2 linked regions of the Luteolibacter yonseiensis genome follow. The protein of the gene in region 2 binds, or shares a complex with, the protein of the main gene of each other region. Links are inferred from orthologs where the notes say so. Each region holds a gene or a part of one and is shown on either strand. Other genes may lie near its edges. The genes, in order: metK and groL.

Region 1 (7,928 bases), on a different replicon or contig from region 2:
GGCGGCCTTGCTCAAGGTTCCCATCTGGAATGCGATGCGGTGTTGGAGATTTTCCTGTTCGGCGAGACCCATGCCGTTTTCGCCCAGCACTCCGAAGGCATGGGCTTCATCAAGCAGAAGGAGCGCTCCATGGCTTTCGGTCAGCTCGACGATCTCGCGCAGCGGGCAGACATCGCCATCCATGCTGAATACCGACTCCGTGACGACGAGGACCCTGGCGGAGGCGGATTTTTCCCTACAGGACGCCAACAGGCGTTCGAGTTTCGCCAGATCGTTGTGGGGGAAGATCCGCAGAGTCGCGCCTGAGAGCCGTGCGCCATCCACGAGGCAGGCGTGGGACAGCTTGTCGAGGATGACGAAGTCGTTTTTCCCAACGATGGCCGGAATGGCTCCCAGGGCTGTGGCAAAGCCAGAACTGAAGGTGAGCGCCGCTTCGGCTTGTTTGGCCCGGGCAATGGCATTTTCCAACAGGCGGTGAGGGGGCAGGGTGCCGCAGACGAGCCGGGAGGCGGCGGCACCCGCGCCGTAGCGTTCCACTCCTTCGATCAGGGCTGCCTCGATCTCAGGATGGCGGGCGAGTCCGAGGTAGTCGTTTGACGCGAAGTTCCAGAGAGTCCTGCCTTCCCGCGTGATCCGTGTCCCGGTCGGGGAATCCAGCGGGCGTTGTCCGCGCAACAATCCCTCGGCCGCGAGCTGGCGGAGGGTTTCTTCAGGATTGGCGGCCATGTGGCGGCGATTGGTTGAGCCAGAGAGGAGGACGACGGAAGTGGAAGCTCCGGCCGCTTTGCCTCCGCACCCGAGGGTGGCCGGCACCATTGGAGGTCAGCTGCCGGACGCCGGGCGTTCGAGCGCCCAGGCGAGAAGTTTGCTCGAATCTTTCCAGATGTTCGGAGTGTTGGATTTCAGAACGACCGTGATCACCGACCGGCCGTTGAGAGAGCCGCTTGCAACCAAACAGCGGCCTGCCGCATTGGTAGTACCGGTTTTGAGGCCATCACAATACGGAACGGTCTTGAGAAGCTTGTTGGTGTTTTCCAGTTCGCGGGTGCGCCCGTCATTGAAACGGAAGGTCATCGACTTGGTGGCGGTGAAGGAGCGGATGAGCGGGCTGCGGTAGGCGGCGCGCGCGGCGATGGCCATGTCGCGGGCCGTGGAGTATTGGCCGGCTTGCGGAAGCCCGTTCGGGTTGATGAAGTGGGAGTTCCGCATGCCGAGCGAGGCGGCTTTCTGGTTCATCAGGTCGGAAAACCCCTCCTGGCTGCCGCCGACATCACGGGCGAGCGAGCGTGCGACATCGTTGGCGCTCTTCACCATGAGGGCCTTGGTCAGTTCGCGGCGGGTGTAGACGTCGCCCGATTTGAGATTCAGTTTGGTGGGTTCGCAAGCGGTGTCGGAGGGCTGGATGGTGACGGGCTTGTCGATGTCTCCGGCATCCAGCACGCAGAGGGCGGTGATGATCTTCTGGGTGCTTGCGACGGCACGCGGGGAATCGGCGTTCTTCGCGTAGAGCACGCGACCGCTGGCGACGTCGATGACGATGGCGCTCTCCGCGGCGATGGGCGGAGGCGGGGTTTGCGGGATGGCGGCGACGTGGACGGGCGCGCCTGGCTTTTGTTCCGATGGGAGATTCTGGCCGGCGCGGGAGATGGGAGGTGGAGGATTTCCACCGCAGGAAGAGATCAACGCCGCAGTGAATGCGAGGGCGGCGAGATGGACACAGGACAGGCGTGACATGCGGGGATCATTCTCAGGAAGCCGGGATCTTCAAGCCGGGAATACGGGAATCTCCCGCGTCATTCGTCCTTGGGAGGCAGTAAAATCTCCACCTGATCGTCTCCGGGCGCGGGCTCGGGAAGCTGGGGCTCCACGAAATCCACGGGGCCGTCGAAGAGCCAGAAGCTGTTCTTTTTGGTGTTTTGGAAAGCGATCGCACGGTCGTGTCCCGTAGGCAGTTTCTCGAGATCCTGTTCACGGACTTCCACGACCTTGATGCCCGCCGGGCGGATTTTGTCCGAAAGGGAGGCAATTCCGGTGGTGGTCGCCGTGGTGGTTTTTTTCACCAAGGCTACGGAACCTTCACCAACTTTATTGATCGCCCCACACGAGACGAACCCGAGTGTGACGACAAGCGTGGACACGATGGCGGGGAGCGACATGGGTTTCATACAAGTGTGACGGCATGGAATTTATCACCAATAATGATGCTGTCCAATTCTGGTTTCGTGACGGAACCGTCAGCGCGGCACCAGCACGAGAAAATTCCTGACCGGGCGGTTCCATGGCGAGCGGCGGAGAAGGGGGCCGCCGGAGACGGATTCGGAAATCCACAAGTCCGAAGACCTGCCGCCGTCGAGATTCAGCGCGGAGCGGATGGGCCATCCCGCGGGGGAGCCGCCGGCGAGGGCGCTGCCTAGCTGCGCGAGGGTGCAGGTGGAGCCACGGCCGATCCACCAACCGGTTCCGCCATCCCAGAGGATGAGCATCCGGACGCTTGGCTTCGTGGCTTCCAGTCCGCTGACCGGGCGGTGGTTTTCGATGAGAAGCGGTCCGGCTTGGAGGAGCCCGCTCATGGCGGCGGCACCCGGGCGTCCGAGCGTCTCCCGCCGGGTGATGGCATTGCCGCCACCTGGTGCTTCATACCACACCCCGCTGCCGAGCGACGAGGTGTTCCAGCTTCCTGATATTTTCCCATCCGATACGACGAGACCGAGAGGCGCACCCTCGGGGGTGAAGAATCCGGCGTTCACCGCGGCGATTCCTCCGTTGGCTTTCGCGGCCGAGGAAGAATCCGCGAACCGGGAGGTTGGTCCTCCGGGCTGGTCCACCACGCGGAGGCGGTGGCTGCGGGAGTCGAATGACACTCCCTCAAAGGTAATGCCGGAGATTTCGCGTATGGTGACCCGTGGTGGCGTGACGGGTGAGGCAGGACGTGGGGGCGGCAAAACCGACGGGGGTGGGAGAGAGGCTGCCGCTACCTGAGGTTTTGCAACCGCAGCTCCCGGTGCGGAAGGTTTCACGGCGGGAGGCTTCGCTGGGAAACAGGCGGTGAGGGAGAGGAAAGCCGCCGGCCAGATGAAAAATCGCATGAGGATGAATCGCATGCGGGGTGGGGGATTGCAAGCATGCCTGGAATGGATGGCACCCGCAAGCGCACGAAAAAACAAAGTCGGCAAGATGTGCCCGTTGGCATCAACCGGGCGATCTCCGCTTGAAACTTATGCCGGTCGCGCGCCGATGCCGAGCAGTGTCTGGAATTTCGGCGCGGCGGTCTCCCGGTCCGCAACGATGGTTTCGATGCTGGTGAAGCCGGACTTTTCCAGCATGGCGGCCAGCTCGCTTTCGGCAAATCCCAGCCACCGGTCGGCGTAGAGTTCGCGGGCTTCTTCGAACTGGTGTTGGAGGAGATCCAGCACGATGATGCGTCCACCGGGTTTCAGGATGCGGAATGCCGCGTCCAGCGCACGTTCCGGATGCTCCGCGTGGTGAAGTGCCTGGCTGAGGATCGCAAGATCGAGGCTGTTGTCTTCGATCGGCGGCTCCTCGATGTCGCCGATGCGGTATTCCAGATTCGTGAGACCGTTCCGGATGGCGAGGTCTTGTCCGAATTCCACCATCTTTGGCGAGAGATCCACCGCGATGACCTTCTCCGCACGTTGCGCGAGGAGCTGGGCGAGCGTTCCCTCACCCGCGCCGAGATCGGCGACGACCCGGTAGTTCAGCACCTTGATGAGAGCCTCGGCGAGAGCTTTCCAGGAGCGGCCGGGGACATAGTCCTTGCCGAACCGACCCGCCAGTTCGTCGAAATAGGCGCGCGAGGTGTCCCTGCGTTTCCTGAGAAGATGGCGAAGCGCGGCTTCGTCGGCAGCCACTTCCGGAACCTCCGCGGCGGCAAGGCGGGCCACATCCATGAGGTCCGGATCGGCGGTGCAGGTGTAAATGTTGTTTTTGCCACTGCGTTCGTCGCTCACGAGACCCTCCAGCTTCAACTGGGATAGTTGGGTGGAGATGCGGCTCTGACCCATGCCCAGGACCTCTTGAAGTTCAGCGACTGATAGCGATTCGTTTTCCACCAGCTTCAGGATCCGCAGGCGGGTGGGATCGGACAGCAGCTTCAAGGATTTGAGCATTGACGGCATGGCGGGGCGATTGTATCAACGCATCACGATTTGACGATACGAAAAAATTAAAAGCACATGAGCACCTTCATTTTCTCTTCAGAGTCCGTGGGCGAAGGCCATCCGGACAAAGTCGCCGACACCATCTCGGACGCAATCCTTGACGCCTGCCTCACCCTTGATCCGAAGAGCCGCGTGGCTTGCGAAACTTTCGTGAAAAGCAACGTCGTCGTTGTCGGCGGCGAGATCACGATCCCGTCGCTTCAGGACAAGAAGAAGGGCACCACCAAGCCGCTGGATGAGGTCATCAACATCGGCAAGATCATCCGCGACGCGGTTCGTGGCATCGGCTACACCAACAATGACGACGTCTTCCACGCCGACACGCTTTTCATCAACAACTACCTGACCGCGCAAAGCCCGGACATCGCCCAAGGCGTGGACGCCGCCGCTGCGGAAGGCAAGAAGCACAAGGAGCAGGGTGCCGGTGACCAAGGCATCATGTTCGGCTACGCTTGCGATGAAACTCCGGAGCTCATGCCAGCGCCCATCATGTTCGCGCACCGCCTCGGCCGCGAGCTGACCCGCATCCGCAAGGCCGGCAAGCTCGCCAAGTGGCTGCGTCCGGACGCGAAGTCCCAGGTCTCCGTCGAATATGTGGACGGCAAACCGACCCGCATCGTCAACGTCGTCATCTCCACCCAGCACTCCGCCGATGTGGAGCATGCGGAAATCGAAAAATTCTGCATCGAGCAGGTCATCAAGAAGGTCCTGCCGAAGGAAATGCTCACCAAGGACACCGAGTATCTCATCAACCCGACCGGCAAGTTCGTCGTCGGCGGCCCGCAAGGCGACTCCGGCCTGACCGGACGCAAGATCATCGTCGACACCTATGGTGGCACCGGCCGTCACGGTGGTGGTGCTTTCTCCGGGAAGGACCCTTCCAAGGTCGACCGCTCCGCCGCCTACATGGGCCGCTGGGTTGCGAAGAACGTCGTCGCCGCCGGTCTGGCGTCGCGTTGCGAGGTCCAGTTCGCCTACGCCATCGGTCACCCGCTTCCGGTGAGCGTGCACGTGGACACCTTCGGCACCGGAATCAAGTCCGATGCCGAGATCCTCGCGGGCATCCTCAAGGTCTTCTCCTTCAAGCCTGCGGACATCGTCAAGCAGCTCAACCTGCTCCGTCCGATCTATTCCAAGTCCACCAACTACGGCCACTTCGGCAAAGACGACGCGGATCTCACCTGGGAATCCACCGACAAGGCGGCCGCGCTTAAGAAGGCGGTGGGCTGACAACTCTTCAGAAGCGCGGGATCTGAAAACCGGGTCCCGCGCTTCATTCCATCCAACCAACCACTATTACTATGAGCTTCACAGATTATAAGGTTCGCGACATCGGTCTTGCCGATTTCGGACGTAAGGAAATCGAGATCGCCGAGCATGAAATGCCGGGTCTCATGGCAACCCGTGCCAAGTACGGTCCTGAGAAACCTCTCGAGGGCGTCCGCATCATGGGCTCGCTGCACATGACCATCCAGACGGCGGTGCTCATCGAGACGCTCGTCGCTCTCGGTGCGCAGGTGCGCTGGGTTTCCTGCAACATCTTCTCCACCCAGGACCACGCCGCCGCCGCCATCGCTGCTGCGGAAATCCCGGTCTACGCCTGGAAGGGCGAGACCCTTGAGGAATATTGGTGGTGCACTTGGGAAGCGCTCCAGTTCCCCGGCGGCTTCGGTCCCGAACTGATCGTCGATGATGGTGGCGACGCGACCCTCCTCATCCACAAGGGCTACGAACTCGAGAACGGTTCCGACTGGGTCAACACCCCGTCCGGCAGCCATGAGGAACAGGTCATCAAGGACCTCCTTAAGAAAATCCACGCCGAGCAACCCGGCATCTTCGCGACCATCGTGAAGGACTGGAAAGGTGTTTCCGAAGAAACCACCACCGGTGTCCACCGCCTCTATCAAATGGCGAAGGCGGGCACGCTCCTCGTGCCGGCGATCAACGTCAACGACTCGGTCACCAAATCGAAATTCGACAACCTCTACGGCTGCCGCGAATCGCTGGTGGACGGCATCAAGCGCGCCACCGACGTGATGATCTCCGGCAAGGTCGGCGTCGTCTGCGGATACGGCGATGTCGGCAAGGGCTGCGCCCAGGCCCTCCGCGGCCAGGGTGCCCAGGTCGTCGTCACCGAAGTGGACCCGATCTGCGCGCTGCAAGCCGCGATGGAAGGCTTCCGCGTCCTCACTGTTGAAGACACCCTCGGCTGGGGCGACATCTACGTCACCACGACCGGTAACTTCGACATCATCCGTCTCGAGCACATGGAGAAGATGAAGGACCAGGCCATCGTCTGCAACATCGGCCACTTCGACAACGAGATCCAGATCGACAAGCTCAACAACGCTCCCGGCGTCGTTCAGAAAAACATCAAGCCACAGGTGGACAAATACACCTTCCCGACCGGCAACAGCATCTACATGCTCGCGGAAGGCCGTCTGGTGAACCTCGGCTGCGCCACCGGCCACCCGAGCTTCGTGATGTCCAACAGCTTCACCAACCAGACGCTCGCACAGATCGATCTCTGGAAGAACAAGGACGTTTACAAGGCCGGCCAGGTGACCGTGCTTTCGAAGCACCTCGACGAGGAGGTCGCCCGTCTTCACCTCGCGAAGGTGGGAGCCAAGCTCACGACCCTCACGCAGGCCCAGGCGGACTACATCAGCGTCCCGGTTGAAGGTCCCTACAAGGCGGACCACTACCGCTATTGATCAGCTTGGGGTGGGCGCTTGCGCCTGCTCTTGATTTAAAACAGCCAGTCGGGAAACCGGCTGGCTGTTTTTTGTTGGAAAGTGCGGCGGTGCGGAAAGAGGGAGCCTGACGCAATCAAGGAGGAGCGATCGCCGAATCGCCCTCGCCCATGAGAAGCGAATGCCGGGAGGTAAACCACCTCTCATGGGCTTTCATGGGCATGGCGGACGCGTTCCGCCGCTCCATGGCCATGGGGTCGGTCGACCCGCCAGATCTGGAGCAGCCGAGGAGCGGCGATACGTGATCGCCATTGCCCGTGTGTCGCCAATGAATCGCGTTGGAACTTTTGGCATTGTCACCTCAGGCTGTGGCGGATCGGAGTCCGCCACTCCTTGTGGCTCCATACGAAACAACCCGCTGTTCTCACAGCGGGTTGTCTGTTTTTGATGATATCCCGTCAGGCCCGACGCATCCGGCGGGCCTGTGGAAGATTTTCAGAGCCTCGCCAGGATGGCGTCGCCCATGCCGCTGGTGCCGACTTTCGTCTCGCCCGGCTGGCTGGTGGCGATGTCTCCCGTGCGGAAGCCGTCGGCGATGGTCTTCGCGACCGCCGCCTCGATGGCGTCCGCGGCCTCCACTTCCCCGAGGGAGAAGCGCAGCAGCATGGCGAGCGAGAGGATTTGTGCGATCGGGTTTGCGATTCCCTGGCCGGCGATGTCCGGTGCGGAGCCGCCGGATGGTTCGTAGAGGCCGAAGTAGAGGCCGTCCTCGCGCTGCTTGCCGAGCGAGGCGGATGGCAGCATGCCGAGAGAGCCGGAGATCATCGCCATCTCATCCGAGAGGATGTCGCCGAAGAGGTTTTCCGTCACCAGGACATCGAAGGAGCCGGGGCGCTTGATGAGCTGCATCGCGGCATTGTCGACATACATGTGGGAGAGCTCGACTTCAGGGAACTCCTTGGAAATTTCCACGACCGTTTCACGCCAGAGAACGGAGGAGGCGAGCACGTTCGCCTTGTCCACCGAGAGCAGCTGCTTCTTCCTGCCCATCGCGGCG
Region 2 (7,890 bases):
GAAGCCGCCCAACAAGCCGGTGCCGGAGCACAGCAACCCGACGTGGAACCCGCCGCCGAATCCGGCTCGGGCGAGCCGAAGCAAGCGAAGGGTAAGGTTGTCGACGCGGAAGTCGTAGACTGATTTGAAAAGTGGCGGCGGCCGGATAACCGCCGCCACATTCGCGTCCACCCATCGGCATTCCTATCCGGATCATTATCACCCCTTTCCATATCCGCTTAGGCGGTATGGCTTTCTCACAGAAACTAAAACCAAACACATAACAACTATTATGGCCAACATCAAACCACTCGGACAACGTGTCCTCGTAAAGCGCATCGAAGCAGACGCCATCAGCGCGGGCGGCATCGTGCTCCCGGACTCCGCCAAGGAAAAGCCGCAGGAAGCTGAGGTTCTCAGCCTCGGTACCGGCGGCAAGGACGACAAGGGCAACGCCATCGAGTTCACCGTGAAAGTCGGCGACAAGGTTCTCATCTCCAAATACGGCGGCACCGAAGTGAAGGTGGACGGACAAGAAGTCCTCATCCTCAACGAAGCGGATATCCTCGGAATCGTCGGCTGATCTTTTTTCATATAACTCCCAACTTTAAACCATCACTCTACAATGGCCAAACAACTCCAATTCGACGAAGCAGCACGCCAGTCCCTCCTGCGCGGTGTTGAAAAACTCGCCCGCGCCGTCAAGGCGACCCTCGGACCTGCCGGACGCAATGTCATCCTCGACAAGAAATTCGGTTCCCCAACCATCACCAAGGACGGTGTCTCGGTTGCCAAGGAAATCGAGCTCGAGTGTCCATATGAAAACATGGGCGCCCAGCTGATCCGCGAGGTTTCCTCCAAGACCTCCGACATCGCCGGTGACGGCACCACCACCGCGACCGTGCTTGCCGAAGCCATCTACAAGGAAGGCCTCCGCAACGTCACCGCCGGTGCCAACCCGATCTCGCTGCAACGCGGCATCATGAAGGCCACCGAGGCGATCGTCGCCCAGCTCAAGGAACTTTCCAAGACCGTCTCCGACGCGAAGGAAATCGCCCAGGTCGCCTCCATCTCCGCCAACTCGGACAAGGAAATCGGCAACATCATCGCCGAAGCCATGGACAAGGTCGGCAAGGACGGAACCATCACCGTTGAAGAAGCCAAGGGCATCGAAACCACCCTCGACGTCGTCGAAGGCATGCAGTTCGACAAGGGCTATCTCAGCCCATACTTCGTCACCAACCCCGAGTCCATGGAAGCGCACCTCGAGAGCGCCTACATCCTCATCAACGAGAAGAAGATCTCCTCCCTCAAGGACATGCTTCCCCTCCTTGAGAAGGTTGCCAAGACCGGCCGTCCTCTCCTCATCATCGCTGAAGATGTCGAAGGCGAAGCTCTTGCGACCCTCGTGGTGAACAAGCTCCGCGGCATCCTCAACATCGCCGCCGTCAAGGCTCCCGGCTTCGGCGACCGCCGCAAGGCCATGCTCGAAGACCTCGCCATCCTCACCGGTGGCCGCGTGATCACGGAAGACCTCGGCATCAAGCTGGAGTCCGTCGAGCTCAGCGACCTCGGCGAAGCCAAGCGCATCACCATCAGCAAGGAAAACACCGTCATCGTTGAAGGCGGCGGCACTTCCGAAGGCATCACCGGCCGCGTGAACCAGATCCGCCGCCAGATCGAGGACACCACCAGCGACTACGACCGTGAGAAGCTCCAGGAGCGCCTTGCCAAGCTCGCAGGCGGCGTCGCCGTCATCAACGTCGGTGCTGCAACCGAAACCGAGATGAAGGAGAAGAAGGCCCGCGTCGAGGACGCCCTCCACGCGACCCGTGCGGCCGTCGAAGAAGGCATCGTCGCCGGAGGCGGTACCGCCCTCATCCGCGCCCACGCCGCTGTCGGCGACCTGGGCCTGGAAGGTGACGAGAAGACCGGTGCCGGCATCATCGCCCGCGCCGTGGAAGCTCCTCTCCGCCAGCTCGTCGCCAACGCGGGCCGCGAGGCCGCGATGATCGTCGACCAGGTCAAGAAGGGCAAAGGCGGCGAAGGCTACAATGTCGCCACCGACAAGTTCGAAGACCTCATCGCTTCCGGTGTTGTCGATCCTACCAAGGTCACCCGCACCGCGCTCCAGAACGCGGCGTCCATCTCCGGACTCCTCCTCACCACCGAGGCCCTCATCACCGACCTTCCTGCGAAGGAAGCGCCAGGCGGCGGCGGTGGTCACGACCACGGCATGGGCGGAATGGGCGGCATGATGTAAATCGTGGCGGCGGTTTCCAACCGCCGTGCCTATCAATCAAAAGAGCCAGCCAGGGAAACCTGGCTGGCTTTCTTGCTTCAAGATATGCGGGCAGGAGACTGGAGTTTCGGATCTGCTGGTCCGAGGTGAAGCCGATCTGCCAGTCAGGCATCTGAATTCTGTCCAACTCTGGGTCTTGAACCGGCACATTCAACAGATCATCCGGCGGAACGAAAGGAAGAGATGTGAATCTGCAACCGAAGTTGGCGCGGAAGCAGTGCCGCCATGACGGCAACCGCTTTTGGTGGCGCATCGCTATCCAGATGAAATTTCGCCTCCGATCACATCCTCCTCCGACGCAGCAGACCGATGACACCCAGACCTGCCAGCAATGACGTTGAAACCTCAGGCACCACCGTGATGACGCCGGTGGTTTCGAAGTTGGAGAAATCCCAGCTGTAGCCACCAGCCAGCGGCGCGGCGGAGGTGTCGAACGTGTAGCCGCTGTCGGTGAAGCCGGCGAAGTCGGCGATGTCGAACTGGTCGTTCAAGCCGGGCGTGTATCCCCCGAAGTAGGACAAGGCGATGGCACCGGCGGCGTTGATGTTTCCTGATGCGATGAGTTTGTCGAATTGTCCGGCGGTGGTCCCGCCGAGCTGGACCTGCCAGCTCGATGTGCCACCGAGCGTGATGGTTCCTGCGGCGGTGAGGGTTCCGGCATCGGTGGTGCCAGGGGCAATGGAGCCGGCCACCGTGAAATCTCCGGTCACGGTGCCGGTTCCCTTGAGTGTCTGGGAGGAGCCGAGGGTCCAACCTCCGGAAGCGGCGGAAACATTCAGGAAGGCACCGGAGGCCACCTCGATGGTGGTGCTCGCGGCGATGCCTCCCGAGCCGGAAAGGGCGAGTGTGCCGGTTCTGACGACGGTGGCACCGGTGTAGGTATTGGCGGCGGTGAGGGTGAGGGTGTTGGTACCCAGTTTGGTGAATCCATAGGAGCCGCCGCTCTGGCCGATCACGCCGGAAATGGCACCTCCGGCTCCGGCGTCCTGAGTGCCGATCCCGGCATTTCCAGTGAGAGTGACCGTGCCCGCCTGAACAGCTCCGAGTTCGAGCCTCAGGGCTCCGAGCTGTTGTCCGGCGGTTTCGTAATAACCCAAGCCGCCGATGCTGACGTTGTAGTTATAGGTGCCGGCCGCGTTATACATGAGCTGACCGTTGCCTGCCATCGTCACGGTGTTCGTGGCGCTGGCGTTTCCCAAGGGGGAGGAGGCGTTCTGTAAACGCAGGCGGCTGTCGGTCACGGTGATGGCTCCCGAGTAACCACTGTTCGACGTGCCGGTGATGATGTGTTCGTTTCCTCCTCTGGACGCATCCGAATTGTTCGAACGGAATGCGAGGGCGCCGCTGCCTGAGATGGTGTTGGTGTGGGTTTGGGCGATGCTGTTCCAAATCAGGACGGAACCAGTGGTGTTGATCTGCAACGGACCGGATCCGATGGCCTTGCGGCTTGCGGTGCTGTTTCCGAATTGAAGCAAACCATCGCTGACGGTGGTGGTGCCGGTATAACCATTCGCGGCAATCGTCGTTGTGTTCAGAATCGTCAGCGTGCCGGTGCCTGTCTTGGTGAGATTCAGCACCCCGGGCGCGGCACCGCCCCCGTTGCGGATAATGCCATCGAAGGTCGAGGCCGCGTTGTTGTTGACGATCAGGGTTCCCGTGCCGCCGCCCGCACCGTAGCCGGCGGTGCCGGATTCATCATTTTGAATGATGGAAAGCGTGTTGGATGCGGTGCTGTTGATGGAGGACACGGTCTGTGTCGTGCCACGCAGTTGGAGTTTCGCGTCGCGTGCGGCATTGGAGAATGTGAGGTTGGTCCCGCTGGCGAATTGGTTCGACGCCGTGGTGGTAAGGACAACGGCGGCGGTGTTGTTTCCAAGGGTGATGTTCCCGGACAGCGAGTTTCCGGAAGCGTTGGACGCCAACAGCGATCCTTCGGACAGCAGTGTCGTACCGGTGTAGGTGTTGGTTCCCGCGAGACGCAGGATGCCGGCTCCCTTCTTGGTGAGGCCGGCGGCTCCCTGGATCACGGAGGAGATGGTGGTGTCTGTGGAGGCTGCGGTGGAAATTTCCGGTCCGGTGAGGGTCAGCGGCCCGCCCGTCAGACTGTAGCCGGTGTTGTTGAAAGTGATTTTTTCCGCCGTGACGCCACTGGCGACGGAGATCGCGCCGATGCCCGTGGCTCCGAAAATGGCGGAGTCGCCGTTCGTCCATGTGGCCGGGCCCGCCCAGTTGGCGTTCGCGTTGTCCCATGCCAGGTTCGCCACGGCATTGTTCCACGTGTTGTCCGCGGCGTGCGCGCTGGCGATGAGGAAGAGCGAGAGCGGTGCGGATACGATCCAGCTGGATTTGGGTTTCATGACGAGGTTTGGGAGAGGGGATGCGGCATTGCAATGAATCCTGCGTGCCATGATCGACCTTGGAAGCACCCGGCGGACCGGGGCAAAGAGATTCCATTCTCGAATCCTGCCAAAGTGAGAAGCTCCCTGGCCAGGGACTCATCCTCCGACCGATGCCGATGGCCGCATGGAGATGGGAATGTGATACGGCTGACCGGGATCACACGCATCGTCTCACTTTTTCCCCTCCCGGTTGACACAACCGGCCAGGCAGCGTTTGCTGTGCGCGATGTCGCCCGATTCCCAGCAGGACTTCGCCCTCGCTTTCCTGAGCATCCTTTTCGAAGGGGCGCCATTCATTCTGCTCGGCACGCTCATCAGCGGATTCATCGACATCTACCTGCCCGCCGGTGCGATGGACCGGTTCCTGCCGAGAAACAAATTCCTGGCCGTTCTAACCGCCGGGCTTCTGGGGGCGGTTTTCCCGGTGTGTGAATGCGCGGTGGTGCCGGTCATCCGGCGTCTCGTGAAAAAAGGCCTGCCGGTTTCCTGCGCGCTGACCTACATGCTCGCCGCGCCCATCGTGAATCCCATCACCGCGCTGAGCACCTGGAAGGCGTTCCAGGGCCAGGGAGCGGCGATGATGGTGAGCTCACGGCTTCTGCTCGGGTTTCTCATCGCCGTCGGAGTCGGACTCATCGTCTCCAAAATGCCACTGGCATCGGTGCTCAAGGCGAAGCTGGTGGACAGCCTGAAAAAGGACGAATCCGGACAGGGGCATCACGGACATGATCATCATGATCACGGGCACGACCATTCCTGCTGCGGCCATGACCACAGCGGAGACTCCCACCATCATCACCATGAACCCGGCGGGGACACCCGCCTTGTTTCCGCGTTCCGTTCCTCGTTGAAGGACTTCGTGGATGTCGCGGTTTATTTCTCCATCGGCGTCGCCATCACCGCGTTGTTCAACACCGGCATCGCACCCGGCGCGCAGTGGCTGGACGGACTGGCGAAAAATCCTGTCGGAGCGCCTGCCGCGCTGATGGCGCTGGCCTTCATCCTCAGCTTGTGCAGCACGTCGGACGCCTTCATCGCCGCGACACTGGATAAATTCTCATGGGGGGCGAAGCTCGCGTTCCTCACCTTCGGTCCGATGATGGATGTGAAACTGCTGTTCCTTTATCAGACGGTGTTGAAAAAGCGCTTCATCGTCCTTCTGGCGCTCGGTCTCTTCCTCGCCATCGGCGGCATCTCCATCTTCTGGCAAACCCTCATCTTCGCAGCCAAATGAAACCCCGCACGCGGCGCATCCTCTTCTCGCTCGCCGTGCTCGCCTGGAGCGCGACGCTGCTCTATTTCTACAGCAGCGGGCGGATCAACAAGTACCTCGCACCGGACTTCCGGCTCATCTGTTTCGGCGGCGGGCTCGGCCTCGCGGTGCTGGGGCTTTTCAATCTTCTCACCGCCGGGCAAACGGCGGACTGCGGCCACGACCACGGGGACGAGGAGGATCCGCATGATCACGAAGGCGGCGACATGCATCCGCTGACCGCCGTCGCGCTCATGCTCATCCCGCTGGGGCTCTCCGTTGCCTGGACCAAGGACGAATACTCCGCCGCCGCACTCGCCCGGAAGGGGCTCTATGACGCGCCGTCCGCCGTGACATCGCCATTCCTCTCCTCATCCATGCCCGCCCTCACCCGGGAGGACTTGGAAAAGAGCCATCGCAAGACCGCCGAGGGATTCCTCCAATTCTCCCTGATGGAGCTTTTCTTCTCCAGCGGCGACCGCGAGCTGCAAACCCTCATCGACGGGCTCAAGGTGGAAACCGAAGGCCGCTGGATCGAGGAAAAGAACAACAACCCGGACGGTACCCGCAAGCGGCTCTACCGGCTCTTCATCACGTGCTGCGCCGCGGACAGCCGTGCGATCCCCATCGTCCTGGAATTTGGAAAAGCCCCGCCGCAGTTCGGGGAAAACGACTGGGTGAAGGTCGCCGGAACCATGCGTTTCCCGATGGAGGACGGTGTCATCCAGCCGGTGTTACATGTGGAGAACGTCATCGCTGCCGAGCCCCCTTACGAAGAGAGCTTCATGAGAAACAAATGAAAAACCCCCAATCACCACCCGTCGGACATGTGCTCGTCCCCGCGTGCGCCATCGGTTCGCTTTCGATCCTGCTGGTCGTGGGATTGGGCCTGCTGGGAATCCTCGGCAGACTGGATTCCATCATCAGCCGTATCGTCGTGCAGGACAGGTTTCCTTCATTTCCCAAGTCCCTGCCCGAGTGGTGGGTCTGGTTGGTGACGGTGCTGCTGGCCTTTGCGATTTCCTTTTCCATCCTGAGCGTGCCCGCCACCTGGCGGCGCCTGGTGATATGGATCACGGCGCTGGTCCTCATCGCGGGATGGGCTCCGGCGCTGGTTCTCGCGGCGCATGCCCCCGCCGTCGCCGCGCCATTCATCGCGGTGATTTGGTCGGGCGTGTGCGCGGTCGTTTACGCGGGCAGGCACCGCATGCCGGTGGACGGGATTTTGCCATGAAACGCGCGGATTTTCCAGAGCCGGTCAAGGCGCTCGTCGGCGAACTCAAGCGGTTGCCGGGCATCGGCCCGCGCAGTGCCGAACGCATCGCGGTATGGCTTCTGCAAAGTCCGAAGTCCAACAGCGCGGCCCTCGCCGAGGCCCTCACCGTCGCGAAGGAAAGCGTCCTCCCTTGCCCCTCATGTGGATTCTTCGCAACCGAAGCGGGTTGCGATGTCTGTGATGATCCGGCGCGTGACGACCTCATCCTCTGCGTCGTCGAGCAGGCGACCGACGTGCTTCCGCTCGAACGCTCCGGGGCCTTCCGGGGCCGCTACCACTGCCTCGGAGGGAAGCTTTCCCCGTTGGACAGGGTTTCCCCGGAAGACCTGCGGATCCCTCAGCTTGTCCGGCGCATCGAGGCCGCGACCGAGGAAATCGAAGTCATCCTCGCGCTCGGGGCGGACGTGGAAGGGGAGGCGACGGCGAACTACCTCGCGGAACTGCTGCGTGGCAGGAACTGCCGCCTCACCCGCATCGCACAGGGCCTGCCCGCAGGCGGGGGGCTGGAGCATGCGGACGAGCTCACGCTGATGCGGGCCATGCAGGGCAGGCGGAGCGTGTGAGGAACAATCACCGAAGTGTGACGGGTTGTTAGGAATCCATTGCGCTGCGGCAGATATTCAGATAGTTGAGTGATCCAAGCCCGCCGACTGTCGTGAAAAAATCCGCCTATTATCTCATC

What was found.
Region 1: the proteins of groL (region 2) and metK are in contact, whole or in part, in a cryo-EM structure (PDB 8P4O), measured with the Escherichia coli proteins. The link is inferred for Luteolibacter yonseiensis from one-to-one orthologs.

What each region holds. Positions count from the first base shown.
Region 1 is NZ_JAENIK010000012.1:83,729-91,656, forward strand. The notes cover bases 3,340-6,300. They hold metK (methionine adenosyltransferase), read left to right. Parts: upstream 3,340-4,193; coding sequence 4,194-5,408; downstream 5,409-6,300. Other genes in these bases: JIN84_RS16195 (ArsR/SmtB family transcription factor), read right to left, coding at 3,340-4,136; ahcY (adenosylhomocysteinase), read left to right, coding at 5,480-6,300. Outside these bases: JIN84_RS16175 (aminotransferase class I/II-fold pyridoxal phosphate-dependent enzyme), read right to left, coding at 1-726; JIN84_RS16180 (D-alanyl-D-alanine carboxypeptidase family protein), read right to left, coding at 823-1,734; JIN84_RS16185 (hypothetical protein), read right to left, coding at 1,794-2,156; JIN84_RS16190 (phosphodiester glycosidase family protein), read right to left, coding at 2,235-3,086; more of JIN84_RS16195, read right to left, coding at 3,216-3,339; more of ahcY, read left to right, coding at 6,301-6,892; leuB (3-isopropylmalate dehydrogenase), read right to left, coding at 7,367-7,928. UniProt on the Escherichia coli protein: Catalyzes the formation of S-adenosylmethionine (AdoMet) from methionine and ATP.
Region 2 is NZ_JAENIK010000011.1:252,747-260,636, forward strand. The notes cover bases 1-2,923. They hold groL (chaperonin GroEL), read left to right. Parts: upstream 1-604; coding sequence 605-2,242; downstream 2,243-2,923. Other genes in these bases: dnaK (molecular chaperone DnaK), read left to right, coding at 1-123; JIN84_RS10770 (co-chaperone GroES), read left to right, coding at 272-562; JIN84_RS10780 (beta strand repeat-containing protein), read right to left, coding at 2,563-2,923. Also shown: more of JIN84_RS10780, read right to left, coding at 2,924-4,638; JIN84_RS10785 (permease), read left to right, coding at 4,907-5,914; JIN84_RS10790 (TIGR03943 family putative permease subunit), read left to right, coding at 5,911-6,732; JIN84_RS10795 (hypothetical protein), read left to right, coding at 6,729-7,166; recombination mediator RecR, read left to right, coding at 7,163-7,771; JIN84_RS10805 (hypothetical protein), read left to right, coding at 7,837-7,890.